3 regions of the Kitasatospora sp. NPDC048407 genome follow, and region 1 is predicted to be linked to each of the others. Evidence: riboswitches for the same ligand, from Rfam matches in the RefSeq annotation. Region 1 holds a riboswitch; each other region holds the start of a gene.
What was found. Region 1 has a riboswitch for cobalamin ahead of ACGFWJ_RS18245 (ribonucleoside-diphosphate reductase subunit alpha). Riboswitches for the same ligand answer to the same signal wherever they lie in the genome.

Region 1 (5,432 bases):
CATCTTCTTCTGGTCTTCGGAGCTCATTACTGGCACGCCTCGCAGGACTCGGGGTTCTCCAGGGAGCAGGCGATGGCGTCCTGCTCGGCCTGGCTGAGGGTCGGGGTCTGCACCGGCACGGGCGCGGCGGTGCGGGCGGCGCCCGACGCGGCCTGGGCGATCCGGGTCGCGGGGCGGGAGCGCAGGTAGTAGGTGGTCTTCAGACCGACCTTCCAGGCGTACGCGTACATCGAGGACAGCTTGCCGATGGTCGGCGCCGCCATGAACAGGTTCAGCGACTGGCTCTGGTCGATGTACGGCTGCCGGGCGGCGGCCAGGTCGATCAGCGCGCGCTGCGGCAGCTCCCACGCGGTGCGGTACAGCGAACGGACGTTCTCCGGCAGCCACTTGAAGTCCTGCACGGAGCCGTTGGCCTCGCGCAGCTCGTCCCGGGTCTGCTGGTCCCAGACGCCGAGCTCCTTCAGCTCGCGCACCAGGTACGGGTTGACCTGGAGGAACTCGCCGGACAGCGTCTCGCGCTTGAACAGGTTGGACACCTGCGGCTCGATGCACTCGTAGACGCCCGCGATGGACGCGATGGTCGCGGTCGGGGCGATCGCCAGCAGCAGCGAGTTGCGCAGACCGGTCTCGGCGATCCGGGCGCGCAGCGCGTCCCAGCGCTCGGTCCACTGCGGGGTGGCACCACCGCTGTGCTGGTCTTTAAAGAAATGGTCGATGTGCAGCTGGCCGCGGGCCGCGCGGGTCTCGCCGTACGCCTCGTGGCGGCCGAACTGCTCGGCCAGGTCCGCGGAGCGCTCGTACGCGGTGAGCATGATGCGCTCGGAGATCAGCGTGGAGAGCGCCTTCGCCTCGGCGGAGTCGAAGTCCAGCCGGAGCTTGAAGAAGACGTCCTGCAGGCCCATCACGCCCAGGCCGACCGGGCGCCAGCGGGAGTTGGACGTCCCGGCCTCGGTGGTCGGGTAGAAGTTGATGTCGATCACGCGGTCGAGGAAGGTGACCGCGGTGCGCACGGTGGCGTCGAGGCGGTCCCAGTCCATCGCGTTGATCAGGTCGTCCGCCGAGGCGCCCGGGGCGACGTGCGCGCCCAGGTTGACCGAGCCCAGGTTGCAGACCGCGGTCTCGGAGTCGTCGGTGACCTCCAGGATCTCGGTGCACAGGTTCGAGGAGTGCACCGTGCGGCCCGGCAGCGCGGTCTGGTTGGCGGCGCGGTTGGAGGCGTCCTTGAAGGTCATCCAGCCGTTGCCGGTCTGCGCCAGGGTGCGCATCATCCGGGCGTACAGGGTCTGCGCCGGGATGGTGCGGACGGCCTTGCCGGCCAGCTCGGCCTTGCGGTAGGCCTCGTCGAAGTCGGCGCCCCACAGGTCGACCAGCTCGGGGACGTCCGCAGGGGAGAACAGCGACCAGTCCTCGTTGGCGTTCACGCGGCGCATGAACTCGTCCGGGATCCAGTGCGCCAGGTTCAGGTTGTGGGTGCGGCGGGCCTCTTCGCCGGTGTTGTCGCGGAGCTCCAGGAACTCCTCGATGTCGGCGTGCCAGGTCTCCAGGTACACGCAGGCCGCGCCCTTGCGCCGTCCGCCCTGGTTGACCGCCGCCACGGAGGAGTCCAGGGTGCGCAGGAACGGGACGATGCCGTTCGACTTGCCGTTGGTGCCGCGGATCAGCGAGCCGCGGGAGCGGATCCGGGAGTAGGACAGGCCGATGCCGCCGGCGTGCTTGGACAGCCGGGCGATCTGCGCGTAGCGGTTGTAGATCGAGTCCAGGTTGTCCAGCGGCGAGTCCAGCAGGTAGCAGGAGGACATCTGCGGGTGCCGGGTGCCGGAGTTGAACAGCGTCGGGGAGCTGGTCAGGTACTCCAGGCGGCTCATCAGCTTGTAGAGCTCGGCCACCTCCAGCACCGACTGCTCGGAGTTGCCGACCGCCAGGCCCGCCGCCACGCGCAGCAGGAAGTGCTGCGGGGTCTCGACCACCTTGCGGGTGATCGGGTGGCGCAGCAGGTAGCGGGACTGCACGGTGCGCAGGCCGAAGTACTCGAAGCGGTCGTCGCCGGCGGCGTCGATCAGCGAGTCGAACAGCGCGGTGTGGGCGGCGACGAACTCGGCGGTCGCGTCGCCGATCAGGCCCTCGGCGTGGCCGACGGCGATCGAGGCGGAGAACGAGGTGACGCCCTGGGTGGCGGCCTCGTCGGCGATCTCCATCGCCAGCAGGCGGGCGGCCAGCTTCGAGTACTGCGGGTCCTCGGCGATCATCGACGCGGCGGCCTCCACGGCCAGCCCGCGCAGCTCGGCGAAGTCCGAGCCGGCGTGGCGGCCGCGCAGCGCGGCGGCGGCGACGTGGCCGGGGTCCACCTGGGGGAGGTCGGTGCTGCGGTCGGTGAGCAGCCGAAGCAGCGCCGCACCGGGGTCGGTGAAGGCGTCGGCGGAAGCCTGGGACGGCAGGGTGACTGAGGCGGCGACGGTCAAGGCGCACTCTCTCCTGTGGCGGCGGCGGACGTGGCTCAAGGTGTCCGGTGGCGCGCGTGCGGCAGGGGAGGACGGCACGCCGAAAACGCTCGATCGGCGCGCGAAAGACCCACCCCCGGCCCGCCCGCGAGGCCGGACGGCAAAACAGTGCTGCATGGCGTCTGCGGGGATGCCGTGTCGCACACCGTCGGTCAGGTCCTCGGACTGCGCGGGCGTTGCTACAGCCCGCTCACCGTTGCGGGGCAGTCCCGGATTCGCACCGGGTTCCCCTGCTTCGACAGCGAGGTCGAGCATACATGTTGTGGCGGCTGGAGCTGGCGGCACCAGATGTAGTAGCGCGTGTCGCGTTGGAGGTGCCGCGCGTAGACAACGGAAACCGCGCCGGAGCCGCCTCGGAACGGCCGCAGAACCGTCGCAGAACCGCCTCAGAACCGCATCGTGTAGACCATCAGGTCCACGCCCGGGGCCGCCTCCCAGTCCCGTTCGGGGGTGCGGAGGAAGCCCAGAGCATCGTAGATCCGGTGCGCCGCGGTCATCTCCGGCCGGGTGGAGAACGCCATCCCGGCCAGTCCGAGTTCCCGGCTGCGGTCCATCGCCGCGCGGACCAGCGCCCGTCCGACGCCGCGCCCGCGGGCGGCCGCGCCGACCGCCAGCATCCGGATCTCGCCCTCGTCCGGGAGCGCGACGTCCGCCCAGGGGGTGCCGCCGGCGGCGAACGTCACGCAGCCGAGGACCGCCCCGTCGCCGTCGACGGCGACCAGCAGCTCGGCCTCCCGGTTGCGGCGTGCGGTGTCCCTCAGCAGTTCGACGTAGCCGGACGCGGGGTCGGTGTGGCCGTCGCCGACGAAGGCTTCGATGCTGACCTCCCCGGCTCCGGCGAGGTCGTGGTCGAGGGCGCGGCGGACGATCGGGGAGTGCATCCGGACAGTGTGCCGGACCGCGTCCGGCGCGGGTCGGCCAGGTCCGGGTCGAAGGGGTAGCCGGTCGGGCGGTGCCGTTCGGGCCGGCCCGGGCGGCCGTTGCGGTTCAGGTCGCGGCCGACCAGAACGCCGAGGAGTCCGAAGCTGCCGATGAGGCCCAGCAGGGCGAGCGCGGAGGTCATGGCTCCACTCTCCGCGCCGCGGCACCCCGTCACGAGTGGCAGGAACGCAGCATTGCCACGAAATCCTGCCACTGCCATGCTGGACGGATGCTGAGGAACGTCGCGGTGATCGTGCTGGAGGAGATCCACCCCTTCGAACTGGGCGTGGCCTGCGAGGTGTTCGGCCTGGACCGCAGCGACACCGGCCTGCCGGTGTACGAGTTCGGCCTGGTCGGCGACCGGCCCGGCCCGATGCGCACCCACGCCGGCTTCGACGTCCACGTGCCGTACGGCCCGGAGCGGCTCGCCGAGGCGGACCTGGTGATCGCCACCGCCACCGGCATCCGCGACCACTACCCCGAGGCGCTCTGCGAGGCCCTGCGGGCCGCCCACGCACGCGGCGCCCATACGCTGTCGATCTGCTCCGGCAGCTTCCTGCTCGGCGCCGCCGGCCTGCTCGACGGCCGCCGCAGCACCACCCACTGGCGGTACGCCGACGTGCTGGCCGAGCGCTTCCCGCTGACCACCGTCGAACCCGACGTGCTGTACGTGGACGACGACCCGGTGATCACCTCGGCCGGCACCGCCGCCGGCATCGACGCCTGCCTGCACCTGGTGCGCAAGGTGCAGGGCGCCGAGGTGGCCCGGGAGATCGCCCGCCGGATGGTGGTCGCCCCGCACCGCGACGGCGGGCAGGCGCAGTTCGTCACCCGCCCGCTGCCCGAGGGCGACGGCGAGTCACTGTCCGGGACGCTGGAGTGGATGCGCCACCGCCTCGACCGGGAGACCAGCGTGGACGACCTCGCCCGGCACGCCCACATGTCCCCGCGCACCTTCGCCCGGCGCTTCCAGCAGGAGACCGGCACCACCCCGCACCGCTGGCTGACCGGCCAGCGGGTGCTGTTCGCGCAGCGCCTGCTGGAGTCCACCGACGAGAGCGTGGACGCGGTCGCCGCCCGCTGCGGCTTCGGCAACGCCGCCACCCTGCGGCACCACTTCGGCCGCCGCCTCGGCACCACCCCGCAGGCCTACCGGCGGGCCTTCGGCGGGCCCGGCGGCCCCGGGCGGGCTGCCGAGCGGCAGCCCGCCTGACGGCCGCTCAGGACAGGTGCGAGGTCTGGTTCCAGCCGGACGGCCGCAGCCGGCCCTCGCGGGCCCGCCACAGGCTGGTCGAGCAGTTGCCCACCGGCGGCAGCGCCAGCAGCTCCTCCTCGCCCAGCCGGTCCAGCACGTGACGCAGCATCAGCACCGTGCAGTCGTGGGCGACCAGCAGCACCGGCCGGCCGGCCTCCTCCTCGTTCAGGTCGCGCAGCAGGCCGCGCACCCGCAGCGCCACGTCCAGCCAGGACTCGCCGCCGGGCGGCCGGTAGTACAGCTCGCCCATCCGCCGTCGGCGCTCCGCCTCGGCGGGGTGGTCGCGTTCGATGGCGGCCTTGGTGAGCATCTCCAGCACGCCCAGCTCGCGGTCGCGCAGCCGCTCGTCGTAGCGGATCGGCAGGCCCACCGGGACGGCGCCCAGCCCGGACGCCTGGGCGAGGGCGATTCTCGCGGTCTCCGCGGTGCGCACGTACGGGGAGCACCACACCGAGCGGGGCCGGTCGGCGGGCGGCAGGGCGGCCCACCAGCGGCCCAGGTCGTGGGCCTGGGCCTGGCCGCGCAGGGAGAGCGGGATGTCGGCGTCGCGGCAGGTGATCGGGACGGTCAGGGCACCGGTGGAGTCCGCGTGCCGGAACTCCACGTTGGCGGTGGACTCGCCGTGCCGGGTGGCGATCAGGACCGACGGCAGCCGCCGTCCGCCGTCGGCCTGGGTGCGGTGCCCGTTGCGTACCGTGGTGAGGTCGGTCATGGCGGTGGCTCCCCGTTGTCGGTGCTGCCTCGGTGGTGCTCGTCTC
Region 2 (5,432 bases), on a different contig from region 1:
CCCACAGCGAAAGGCCCACCGACGGCGGGAACTGCCCGTCGTTGTCGGCCCGGTAGCGTTCGATCAGGGAGGCGGAAAGCGCTTGCCCGGTCTCCCAGGCGAGCCGGCTCGGCACCGCCTTCGGGTCCACCGAGTAGAAGTTCCGCCCCGTCGGCAGCACATTGACCAGCCCGCGCAACGGCGACCCCGACGGCCCCGCCGGAACGAACCCGCCCTGCAGCGCGTGCAGCACCGCGTCCAACTCGTCCGTGGTCGCGGCGAGTCGGGGCACCAGCTGCGCCGCCGCGAACGCCAGCACCTCGGAGACCGCCGGCGGCAGGCCTGCCGCGACCTTCGCGACGGCCGCCGGGTTCCAGTCCTCCGCCTCCATCGCCTCCACCAGCGCCCGCGCCTGCGCCTCGGCCGCGTCCGTCGCCCCCAGCGTCAGCGCCGCCTCGTCCAGACCCAGCGCCTCGCGCAGACCCGGCAGCGCACGCACGCCGCCCCAGATCTGCCGCGCCCGCAGGATCGCCAGCACGATGTTGACCCGGTCCGTACCGCGCGGAGCCTGGCCGAGCACGTGCAGACCGTCACGGATCTGCGCGTCCTTCACCTCGCACAGCCAACCGTCCACGTGCAGCAGGAAGTCGTCGAAGCCGTCGTCCTCCGGCCGCTCCGCCAACCCCAGGTCGTGGTCCAGCTTCGCGGCCTGGATCAACGTCCAGATCTGCGCCCGGATCGCCGGCAGCTTCGCCGGGTCCATCGCCGCGATGTTCGAATGCTCGTCCAGCAGTTGCTCAAGACGCGCGATGTCACCGTACGAATCGGCCCGCGCCATCGGCGGCACCAGATGATCGACCAGCGTCGCGTGCGCCCGGCGCTTCGCCTGCGTACCCTCACCCGGATCGTTCACCAGGAACGGGTACACGAGCGGCAGATCGCCGAGGGCGGCGTCCGGACCGCACTCCGCCGACAGTGCCGCCGTCTTGCCCGGCAACCACTCCAGATTGCCGTGCTTGCCCAGGTGCACCACCGCGTGCGCACCGAACCCGCCGTCCTGCTGCGCCGCCGCGATCCAGCGGTACGCCGCCAAGTAGTGGTGGCTCGGCGGCAGGTCCGGGTCGTGGTAGATCGCCACCGGGTTCTCGCCGAACCCGCGCGGCGGCTGGATCAGCACCAGCAGATTGCCCGACCGGAGACCGGCCAGCACGATGTCGCCGTCCGGGTTCTGCGACCGGTCGACATACAGCTCGCCCGGCGCCGGACCCCAGTGCTCCTCCACCTGCTCGCGCAGCGCCGCCGGGAGCGTGGCGTACCAGCGCCGGTAGTCGGCGGCCGGGATGCGCACCGGGTTGCGGGACAGCTGGTCCTCCGTCAGCCACGCCTGGTCGTAGCCGCCCGCCTCGATCAGCGCGTGGATCAGCGCGTCGCCGTCGTGGCCGTGCCCGGTCCCGGTGTCCAGACCCGGCAGGCTGTCGCCCAGGTCCATGCCCTCCGCGCGCAGCCGCTCCAGCAGCCGGATCGCCGAGGCCGGGGTGTCCAGGCCGACCGCGTTGCCGACCCGCGCATGCTTGGTCGGATAAGCGGACAGAACGAGCGCGAGGCGCCGCTCGGACGCCGGAGTGTGCCGCAGCCGCGCATGCCGCACCGCGATCCCGGCGACCCGCGACGCACGCTCCGGGTCCGCTGCGTACACCGTAAGCCCGTCCTCGTCGACCTCCTTGAACGAGAACGGAACAGTGATCAGCCGACCGTCGAACTCCGGCACCGCCACCTGCGTCGCCGTGTCCAACGGAGACAGCCCGTCGTCACTGCCCGCCCACTGCGCCCGCGACCAGGTCAGGCACAGCGCCTGCAGGATCGGCCGGTCCAACGCCGCCAACTCCCCGGCGTCCCAAGCCTCTTCGTCCCCGCCCGCCTGCGCGTCGGCCGGCCGGGTGCCGCCCGCCGCCAGCACCGTCGTCACGATCACGTCGGCCGCGCCCAGCTCCGCCAGCAGCTCCGGCTCCGCACCGCGCAGCGACGCGCAGAAGTACGCGCGGGCCTGCGCACCCTCGTCCTCGATCGCCCGGCAGAGCGTCTCCACGAACGCCGTGTTGCCGCTCATGTGGTGCGCCCGGTAGTACAGCACCGCGACGGAAGGGCCCTCCGAGGTGCGGGCGGTGCGCTCCAGCGGACCCCAGGACGGGGCCGAGGCCGGCGGCGCGAACCCGTGACCCGTCAGCAGCACCGTGTCCGACAGGAACGCACCCAGCTCCGCCAGGTTCTCCGGACCACCGTGCGCCAAGTACGCGTGCGCCTCCGCCGCGATGCCCGCCGGCACCGTCGACAACTCCATCAACTGCGCGTCTGGCGCCTGCTCACCCGTCAGCACCACCACCGGACGCGGCCCCGCGAGCAGCACGTCCAGCCCCTCCTGCCAGGCCCGACGCCCACCCAGCAGACGCACCACCACCAGCTCCACACCCTCCAGCAGGGCAGGCAGCTCGGCGGGATCCAGGCGCGCCGGATTGCCCCAACGGAACCGCACCGGCCCGCTCGACGCCCGGGCACTCAGCAGGTCCGTGTCCGACGTGGACAGCAACAGGATCATGCGAAAGCCCTCCCGGGCATCTCGAACAGCGGGGACAACCCGGTCAACCCGGTCAACCCGGTGGTGGGAGCACAGGTGCGGTCGAGGACGCGGAACGGCCCGGCGGGCGGCGCGATGGACAGCCCGGTGGACGTCGCAACGGACGGCCCGGGGGACGTCGCAACGGACGACGGCCCGGTGGATGCCCCGGTGGATGCCCCGATGGGGACAGAGCCCACAGGCACCCGCCGGGATGCGGGCATGCGGCAGCGCATGGCACGGACCTTCCTCGGGGTCCTCGCCCCGGGCAGTGGAGGACGGCCGGAGTTCCTGGCTCCCACGGCTCACTGAGCCGCGGTCACAGTGGCGGGACCGCACCGGATTCTCACCGGACTTCCTCCGCTGTGCCGTCGCTGGCAGCGGACACCCCGAGAGGTGCCCGCCCAGCATCGTACGGGTTGATGGCCCATCGGCGGGAGTGTGACCTGCGACGCCCCACCGGTTCCGCCCCCGGGAACCCGCGCTGAACTGGGGATTTGACCCTGGCGCGGAACCTTCGGGCGAGCTCCGGGGGACGGTTGGGGCTGCCACTCGGGTGGTGGCCGGGCTGCTGGTCGGGGCGGTGGTCGGGGCGGTGGCGCGAATCGCGGCCATGGGTATGCTCGCCGCCATGCCACCCACACCCGACGCCCTTGCGGCACCCTTCGTCGGGCCCGACCGAGGCCGCGCCGACGCCTGCCCCGGCGCGCTCCGCCTGCACCCCGCCGAGGACGGCCAACTCGCACGACTCCGCCTCCCCGGCGGCTACTTGACGTACCATCAGCTACTCGCCCTGGCCGACGCGGCCGACGCGCTGGGCGACGGCGAAGTCGAGATCACCTCCCGCGGCAACCTCCAGCTGCGCGGCCTGCGCGAACAGTGCGCCACCGACCTCGCCGAACGGCTCCGCTCCGTCGGCCTGTTGCCCTCCGACACCCACGAACGCGTCCGCAACATCGCCGCCTCCCCGCTCGCCGGCCTCGACGGCCGCGGCGCCCCGGGCGTCGATCTCCCGTACTGGGTGCGAGAGTTGGACGCCGCCCTGTGCGCCGCACCCTGGGCCGCCCGACTCTCCGGCAAGTTCCTGTTCGCCCTCGACGACGGCCGCGGCGACACCGCCGCCCTCGACGCCGATGTGACCTTGATCGCAATTGGCGACGGCCGCGCCCTGCTGCGCCTCGGCCGCGCCGACCACGCCTCCACCGTCGACCACCCCGTCCCCGCCGCCCTCGACGCCGCCCGCCACTTCCTCGACCTGGCCGCCGGCCGTGCCTGGCACCTGCGCGAAGTGCAGTCCGAACTGCCCGCCGGCGACGTGCCGCTGCCGCGATTCACGGGGGAGCGACCGGTGCTGGGTGCGATCCCCGGCGGTGGCGGTGGCGGTGGCGGTGGGGGCGGGGTGGTCGACGGTGGCGGTGGTGGCGGTCGCGGTGGCGGGGTGTCGGTCGGGCTGCGGTTCGGCCGTGCGACCAGTGGGCAGTGGCGACTGCTGGCGGACGCGCTGGCGTCGGCGGGGGAGGGGTGCGGCGGCGGCGCGAGCGTGCGGCTCACGCCTTGGCGGGGCGTCGTGGTGCCCGGAGCCGGTGCCGACTGGTTGCCACGCCTCGCCGACGCGGGCTTCCGGGTAGAGTCCGGCGGCCCCTGGGAGGGCGTCAGCGCCTGCACCGGTCTGCCCGGTTGCGGGAAAGCGCTTGCCGACGTTCGCGCGCAGGCCGTGCGCGCGATAGCCGCCGTTCCTGCTGTGGGGCTGCCCGTTCACTGGTCCGGGTGCGAACGGCGCTGCGGACACCCGGCCGGTCGCTGGGTCGACGTGCTGGCCACCGCGACCGGATACCGGGTCGCCGTGGACGGGCGGGCCCGCGAGGTCGGTCGGGGTGCGGGGGGTGACGGCGCCGAGATTGTCCGTGCGGGTATCGGGTCCGGTGGGAGGGGGGGTGCGGGGGGTGGCGCCGAGGAGAACATCTACGCGGAGATAATCCGCGCAGGGATCAACTCGGCGGGCTGCAACACCGGCGACAAAAACAGCACCAAAAACGACAGAACCGGGCAGAACGGCATCGGGTGCAACGGCACCGGGCGCAACGGCGCCGAGAACCACAGCGCCGAGAACGACAGCACCGAGCGCAACAGCGCCGAGCGCAACGGCGCCGAGAACCGCAGCGCCGAGAACGACAGCGCCGAGAACGACAGCACCGAGAACCACAGCACCGAGCGCAACAGCACCGAGAACGACATCGCCGAGGCAGTCGCCGAGGCGCGCAATGCCGAATGGCGGAGGACCGAATGATCGACTACGAGAAGGACGGCGCATCCATCTACCGCCAGTCCTTCGCCACCATCCGCGCCGAGGCCGACCTCGCCGCGCTGCCTGCCGATGTGGCCCAGGTCGCGGTGCGGATGATTCATGCCTGCGGCATGACCGACCTGGTCGAGGACCTGCTGTGGTCGCCGAACGTGGTCGCCGACGCCAGGCGTGCCCTGCATGCCGGGGCGCCGATCCTCTGCGACGTCAACATGGTTGCCAGTGGCGTGACCCGCAAGCGGCTGCCCGCCGACAACGAGGTGATCTGCACCCTCACCGACCCGTCGGTGCCCGAACTCGCCCGCGCCATGGGCACCACCCGCAGTGCCGCCGCGATGGAACTCTGGCTGCCCCGGTTGGAGGGCGCCGTGGTTGCCGTCGGCAACGCGCCGACCTCGCTGTTCCGGCTGCTGGAGCTGATCGAGGCCGGCGCGCCCCGGCCCGCCGCCGTGATCGGCGTCCCGGTCGGCTTCATCGGCGCCGCCGAGTCCAAGCAGGCCCTGGCCGAACACCCGGCCGCACTGGAACACCTGGTGGTCC
Region 3 (5,432 bases), on a different contig from region 1:
AGCGACACCCCCGACACCGTCGAGCAGGCGCCGGCGATGACGGCCAGCCCGAACAGCAGCGCGACCCGGGCGCCCGACGGCGCCAGCAGCAGCAGGACCAACGCGGTGGCCTGGGTGAGATCCGCCCCCACCATGAGCCGCTTGCGCGGAATCCGCGACGCGAGAGCGCCCGCGACGACCCCGGACGCCACGCTCGTCAGCAGCCGCACCGCCATGTACAGACCGGCCGTCAGCGCGCTGCCCGTCAGGTGGTAGACGAAGACGTTGAGCGCCACCATGTTCAGATAACTGCCGTACGCGGAAACCGCGTTGCCCGCGACGAGTAAGCGGAAACGCTTCATCTCGGCCCACCCCCAAATCCGTGACATGGACGCGCCTGGTATGGATTGCCGCAGTCTAGGAAGGTGAAGATCCTCATGGCAAGACCTTCACAAAGCAGTTCGGATTTCGATGCCCAGGTAAGCGAACGGCAAAGCCCCGGACCGGATGGGGCTGCCCGGCCCGGGGCGATGAGGGCGCTGACGGTGCGTCAGGAGACGTTCAGCGTGATGTCGTCGAGGACGAACGAGGTCTGCTTGGTGTAGTCCTCGGCGCCGGTGAACTTCAGCGTGACGCTCTGGCCGGCGTAGGCGGCGAGGTTGAAGGTGCGCTGCTGGTAGCCGGCGGCAGCGTTGACGTTGGAGTAGGTGGCCAGGGTGGTGCCGTTGGCCGCGACGGTGAGGGTGTCGAAGACGGTGGTCGGGGACGACGCGGTGTCGATGTGCAGCCAGAAGCTGAGGTTGTAGTTGGCGCAGCCGGTCGGCAGGGTGACGGTCTGGGCGAGGGTGTCGGTGTTGGCGGCGCCGTAGCCGTCCAGCCAGACGTCGTAGGTGCCGGAGTGGGCGGGCTCGCTGGTGCTGCTGTTGATGGTGCTGGCGCCGCCGCTGTTGGTCTCGGTCCAGCCGGAGGTGCTGCCGGTCTCGAAGCCCGGGTTGGTGATCAGCTGGGCGGGGGTGCAGGTGGTGCCGCCGCTCGCGGCGACCGTCCAGGTGAAGGTGGCGGTGGCGGACGGCCCGGTGGAGTCGGTGGCGGTGGCGGTCACCGTGCTGGTGCCGGCGGTGGTGGGCGTGCCGCTGATCAGGCCGGTGGCCGGGTTGACGGTCAGTCCGGCGGGCAGGCCGGTGGCCGCGTAGGACAGGGTGCCGCCGGCGGTGTCGGTGGCGGACAGCTGGAGGCTGGTCGCGGTGCCGACGGTGGCGGTGCGGGCGCCCGGGTTGGTCAGCGAGACCGAGCCGGTGTTGCCGCCGGAGCCGCCGCCCTGGGCGAGCCAGTCGGTGGCGTTGAGGGCGAGCGCGGCGTCGGTGCCGGCCGGGTCGTTCCACCCGTTGTAGAGGGTGTTGCCGGGCTGGCCGGTGCCGTCGTCGATCGGCGAGGAGTCGCCCCAGATCGCCACCCGGCCCTTGCCGAACGTCGAAGTGACGAACGCCGCACCGGTGTTGCCGCTGTAACCGGTGCGGTAGACCAGGCCCTTGACGTTCGGGTTGTCGGCGGGCTTCAGGGTGAAGGTGGTGCCGTTGCGGATGATCGAGCCGGTGACGGTCCCGAACGGCCCGTTGATCACCGGGTCGGTGGCGGAGGAGATCGCCCGCGGGTTGTCGGTGGTGATGTTCAGCAGGTCGACGGAGAAGCCGAACGGGTCGTTGTTGTTGACGCCGTTGCTGGTCAGCAGGTCGTTGATGATGGCCGGGGAGTCCCAGCCGTCGTTGTTGCGGTCGCTCTGGGTGTGGTCCGAGATCAGGAACAGGCCGCCGCCGTTCTGCACGAACGTCATCACGGCGGTCTTCTCGGCCGCGCTGAGGCGGATGTTGGGCTCGGGGATCACGAACTCGTCGAAGTTGGCGAGGTCGAGCGCGCCGCCGGTGCCGTAGGTGATGGTGTTGCCGGCGGGCAGCGTCTTCAGGCTGTAGTTGCCGGTCTTCTGCAGCGCCACGCCCCAGGCCGAGATGGCGCCGGTCCAGCTGGTCTCGCTGGTCGGGTTGGCGTTCTGCGCCAGCGGGTCGGGCTGGCTGGTGGAGATGATCCAGTCCGCGTTGCCCGCGGTCTCCGCCTTGGTGTTGTCGAACAGCACCCGCTTCGGGGTGCCGGTGGCGGCCGCGGCGGCGTTCTTGGGGGTGGCCGCGGTGGCGTGCTGCGGGACGGCGCTCGCGCCGGCGGCGACCACCAGTGCGGCGGCGGCGAGGGCCAGCGGGCGGGCGGCCTTCCACGTTCTGATCATCTGTCAATCTCCTAGGACCACAGGAACCATGGGGTGTGGTGCGGTGCGCTACGCGCGTAGGCGGGCACACGCTGCCATGGTGGGGTAATCGGAGCTTGAACGGAACATGTCGATCACACGCCGTCCGCAATGGTGCGGTTTGTCCCTACGTGAGGGTGATCACCTTGCGGCGACGACAGCCATGAGCCCGGAACGCCAGGTGGGACGGCATTCCGGGCTCACGGACGGTGGCGCCGCGTCAGGCAGCCGCGGGTTCCAGCAGGGCCGGGACGGGACGCGGGTGGCTGTCGGCGTCGATGGCGACGAACGTGAGCCGGCCGGTGGCGACCCGGGTGACCGGCCCCGTGGCGTTCCAGCGCTCGGCCGTGACGGTGACATGGACGGTCATCGAGGTACGCCCCGCCCGCTCCAGCTCGGCGTGCGCGGTGAGCAGGTCGCCGGCCCGGACCGGGGCCAGGAACGTCATGCTGTCCACGGCGGCGGTGACCGCCGGGCCTTCGGCGTGCCGGGCGGCGGCCGCGCCGGCGGCGTCGTCGATGAGCTTCATCACCACGCCGCCGTGGATGGTGCCGTAGAGGTTGGTGTCGTGCTCACTCATGATGTGCGCGAGCGTCACCTCGGACGCCTGTGCGGGCTTTGCGGGCTTTGCGGCGGACACCACAGGTGCGACGGTCTGATCTGCCACGTCAACTCTCCTTCGCGAGTCACGGCTGGACGATCCGCGGCGCCGGTGGGCACCGCGGGCGGCGGCAGGTCTTCGGACTCGCGGGCATCTCCCCAGGAGGGCCTGTCTACTGGCCGTCGCTTCCCGGACCGGTCGGGCCCAGTGCATGTGACGGCGGTCGTTCCCGCTCACCGCTGCGAGGCAGTCCTGGACTCGCACCAGGTTCCCTCTTGCGACGCTCCAGCCCTGGCTCGGACGGGGGCGAACCGCTGCCCGACCAGCCTATATCCCCATCCGAGGTGCTCAGTCCGCCCTCCGGCCGGGAGGCCTGGGAGCTGTCGGCCCGCAGGGCGTCGGGGCGGGTCGATGATCTGACGCGCGGGTTTCGGCGGCGGCGGGACGGGGGCGACCGGTGGGGAGGTCACGCCCCCGAGGGGGTCAGTTCGCCGGGCAGCCACGACGCGTCGGGCGGGTGAGGGTCGGACCGGCGGCCGGCGCAGCGCGAAGGCCTCGACGGCGACGGGACCGGGTCCGCCGGGCGTCGGCGCGGGCGTCGGGGCGGGTCGGGGCGGGCGTCGGGGCGGGTGGGGGCGGGTCGATGGGCAGGCGCGAACGCCTCGACGGCGACGGGAACGAAGTAGCCGTGACGGGCGGGGAGGTCACGCGAGGCGCCCTGCCCTGCGCCCGCCCGGAGGGGTGTACGTCCGCCGGGCGGTGCCACGGGGCGTCGGCACGGGTCGGGGGGCGGATCGGCTGCCGGGCGCAGCGCGAACGGCTCGGCAGCGACGCGACCGCAGGGCGCTCCGCGTGGAGTGACGTCAGTCCACGCGGCACGGGTCGGGGGGCGGATCGGCTGCCGGGCGCAACGCGAACGGCTCGGCAGCGACGCGACCGCAGGGCGCTCCGCGTGGAGTGGCGGCAGTCCACCAGGCGCAGCACAAACGAACCCGGCAGCAACACGACCGCGAGGCGCTCCACCCCAAAGGCATCAATCCGCCGGGGGCGCCACGGGGCGTCGGCGCGGGTCGGGCGCGGCGCGCAGGGCTCGGCAGCGGCGGGACCACCCGGCGTCCGCCCGGAGGGGCGTCAGTCCGCCGGGCGGTGCCATGGGGCGTCCGGCGCGGGTGAGGGACGGGTCCGCGGCCGGGCGCGGCGCGCAGGGCTCGGCAGCGGCGGGACCACCCGGCGTCCGCCCGGAGGGGCGTCAGTCCGCCGGGCGGTGCCATGGGGCGTCGGGGCGGGTGGGGGTGGGGGTGGCGGTCAGGCGGAGGGCGTAGGTCTCGGCGGAGATGGGGCCGAGGTAGTGGTGGCCGGTGAGGTGGCACCAGGCGGGGAGGTCGAGGGGGGCGGCGGGGTCGGTGGCGTGGACGTGGACGATGGTGCCGGCGGGGGCGTCGGTGATGGCGGCGCGCAGGCGCAGCAGCAGGGTGACGCAGAGCAATCCGCGTCCGTCGACGGTGAGTTGGGGCGTCTGGTGGTCGGTCATCGCTTGGCCCGGGTGGCGGCGGTGGCGAGGGCGGGGAGGATCAGCAGGGCGAGCAGGCCGCCGCCGAAGGCGAGGACGGGGTAGCCGGCCAGGTCGACGACGGTGCCGGAGGCGAGGCCGCCGGTGGCGCCGGAGATGGCGATGGCGACGTCGATGCTGCCCTGGGTCTTGGCGCGGGTGGCGAGCGGGACGGCGTCGGTGAGGATCGCGGTGCCGGAGACCAGGCCGAAGTTCCAGCCGAGGCCGAGCAGAACGAGCGCGAGGGCGAGCAGTGGGGCGGAGTCCGCGGGGGCGACGGCGGCAAGCGTGCCGGCCGCGAGCAGGGTGAGTCCGGCGGCGGCGCCGATGGCGAGCGGGCCGTACCGGTCGACGAGCCGTCCGGTGAGCGGGGAGGGCAGGTACATCGCGGCGACGTGCAGGGAGATGACGAATCCGGCGGCGGCGGTGCTCTGTCCGGCGTCGTGCATGTGGACGGGCGTCATGGTCATCACGCCGACCATGACGAGCTGGGTGACCACCATGACCTGCGCTCCGAGCAGGACGCGGTTGCGAACGCGGGCGGTTGACGTGGCGTCGGTGGCGGCGGAGGTGTCGGCCTCGGTGGTCGGGGCGGCCGCGGCGGCGGCGCGGGCGAGCAGCAGCGGGTCGGGGCGCAGCCGGGTGGCGAGGACGATCGCGGCGGCGGCGTAGGCGACGCCGCCCAGCAGGAACGGTCCGGCGAGGCGGGGCAGGTGCAGGGCCTCGGCGAGGGCGCCGGTGGGGTCGGCCAGGTTGGGGCCGAGGACACCGCCGAGGGTGGTGGCGACCAGCACGGTGGAGATCGCCCGGGCCCGGTGCCCGGGTGCGGCGAGGTCGGCTCCGGCGTACCGGGCCTGGAGGTTGGTGGCGGTTCCGGCGCCGTAGACGAACAGCGCGAGGAACAGCAGGACGGGGCTGTGGAGCGCGGCGGCGGCGATCACGCCGACGCTGCCGACGGCGCCGGTGGCGTACCCGAGGGCGAGTCCGGGACGTCGGCCGCGGGCGGCGGA

Region 2: linked by a shared signal. The riboswitch ahead of cobN (cobaltochelatase subunit CobN) and the one ahead of ACGFWJ_RS18245 (ribonucleoside-diphosphate reductase subunit alpha) in region 1 are both predicted to bind cobalamin.
Region 3: linked by a shared signal. The riboswitch ahead of ACGFWJ_RS01365 (acyl-CoA thioesterase) and the one ahead of ACGFWJ_RS18245 (ribonucleoside-diphosphate reductase subunit alpha) in region 1 are both predicted to bind cobalamin.

Annotation. Positions count from the first base shown of each region.
Region 1 is NZ_JBICXW010000009.1:4,967-10,398, forward strand. Features, by position in the region: gene ACGFWJ_RS18240 (ribonucleotide-diphosphate reductase subunit beta) at 1-27, opposite strand, end outside; gene ACGFWJ_RS18245 (ribonucleoside-diphosphate reductase subunit alpha) at 27-2,459, opposite strand; cobalamin riboswitch at 2,632-2,764, opposite strand; gene ACGFWJ_RS18250 (GNAT family N-acetyltransferase) at 2,885-3,379, opposite strand; gene ACGFWJ_RS18255 (helix-turn-helix domain-containing protein) at 3,649-4,632, shown strand; gene ACGFWJ_RS18260 (histidine phosphatase family protein) at 4,640-5,386, opposite strand.
Region 2 is NZ_JBICXW010000001.1:354,277-359,708, reverse strand. Features, by position in the region: gene cobN (cobaltochelatase subunit CobN) at 1-2,572, opposite strand, end outside; cobalamin riboswitch at 2,859-2,997, opposite strand; gene ACGFWJ_RS01730 (hypothetical protein) at 3,222-4,877, shown strand; gene ACGFWJ_RS01725 (precorrin-8X methylmutase) at 4,874-5,432, shown strand, end outside.
Region 3 is NZ_JBICXW010000001.1:276,158-281,589, forward strand. Features, by position in the region: gene ACGFWJ_RS01355 (MFS transporter) at 1-341, opposite strand, end outside; gene ACGFWJ_RS01360 (putative Ig domain-containing protein) at 530-2,254, opposite strand; gene ACGFWJ_RS01365 (acyl-CoA thioesterase) at 2,493-2,939, opposite strand; cobalamin riboswitch at 3,006-3,150, opposite strand; gene ACGFWJ_RS01370 (sulfurtransferase TusA family protein) at 4,123-4,404, opposite strand; gene ACGFWJ_RS01375 (MFS transporter) at 4,401-5,432, opposite strand, start outside.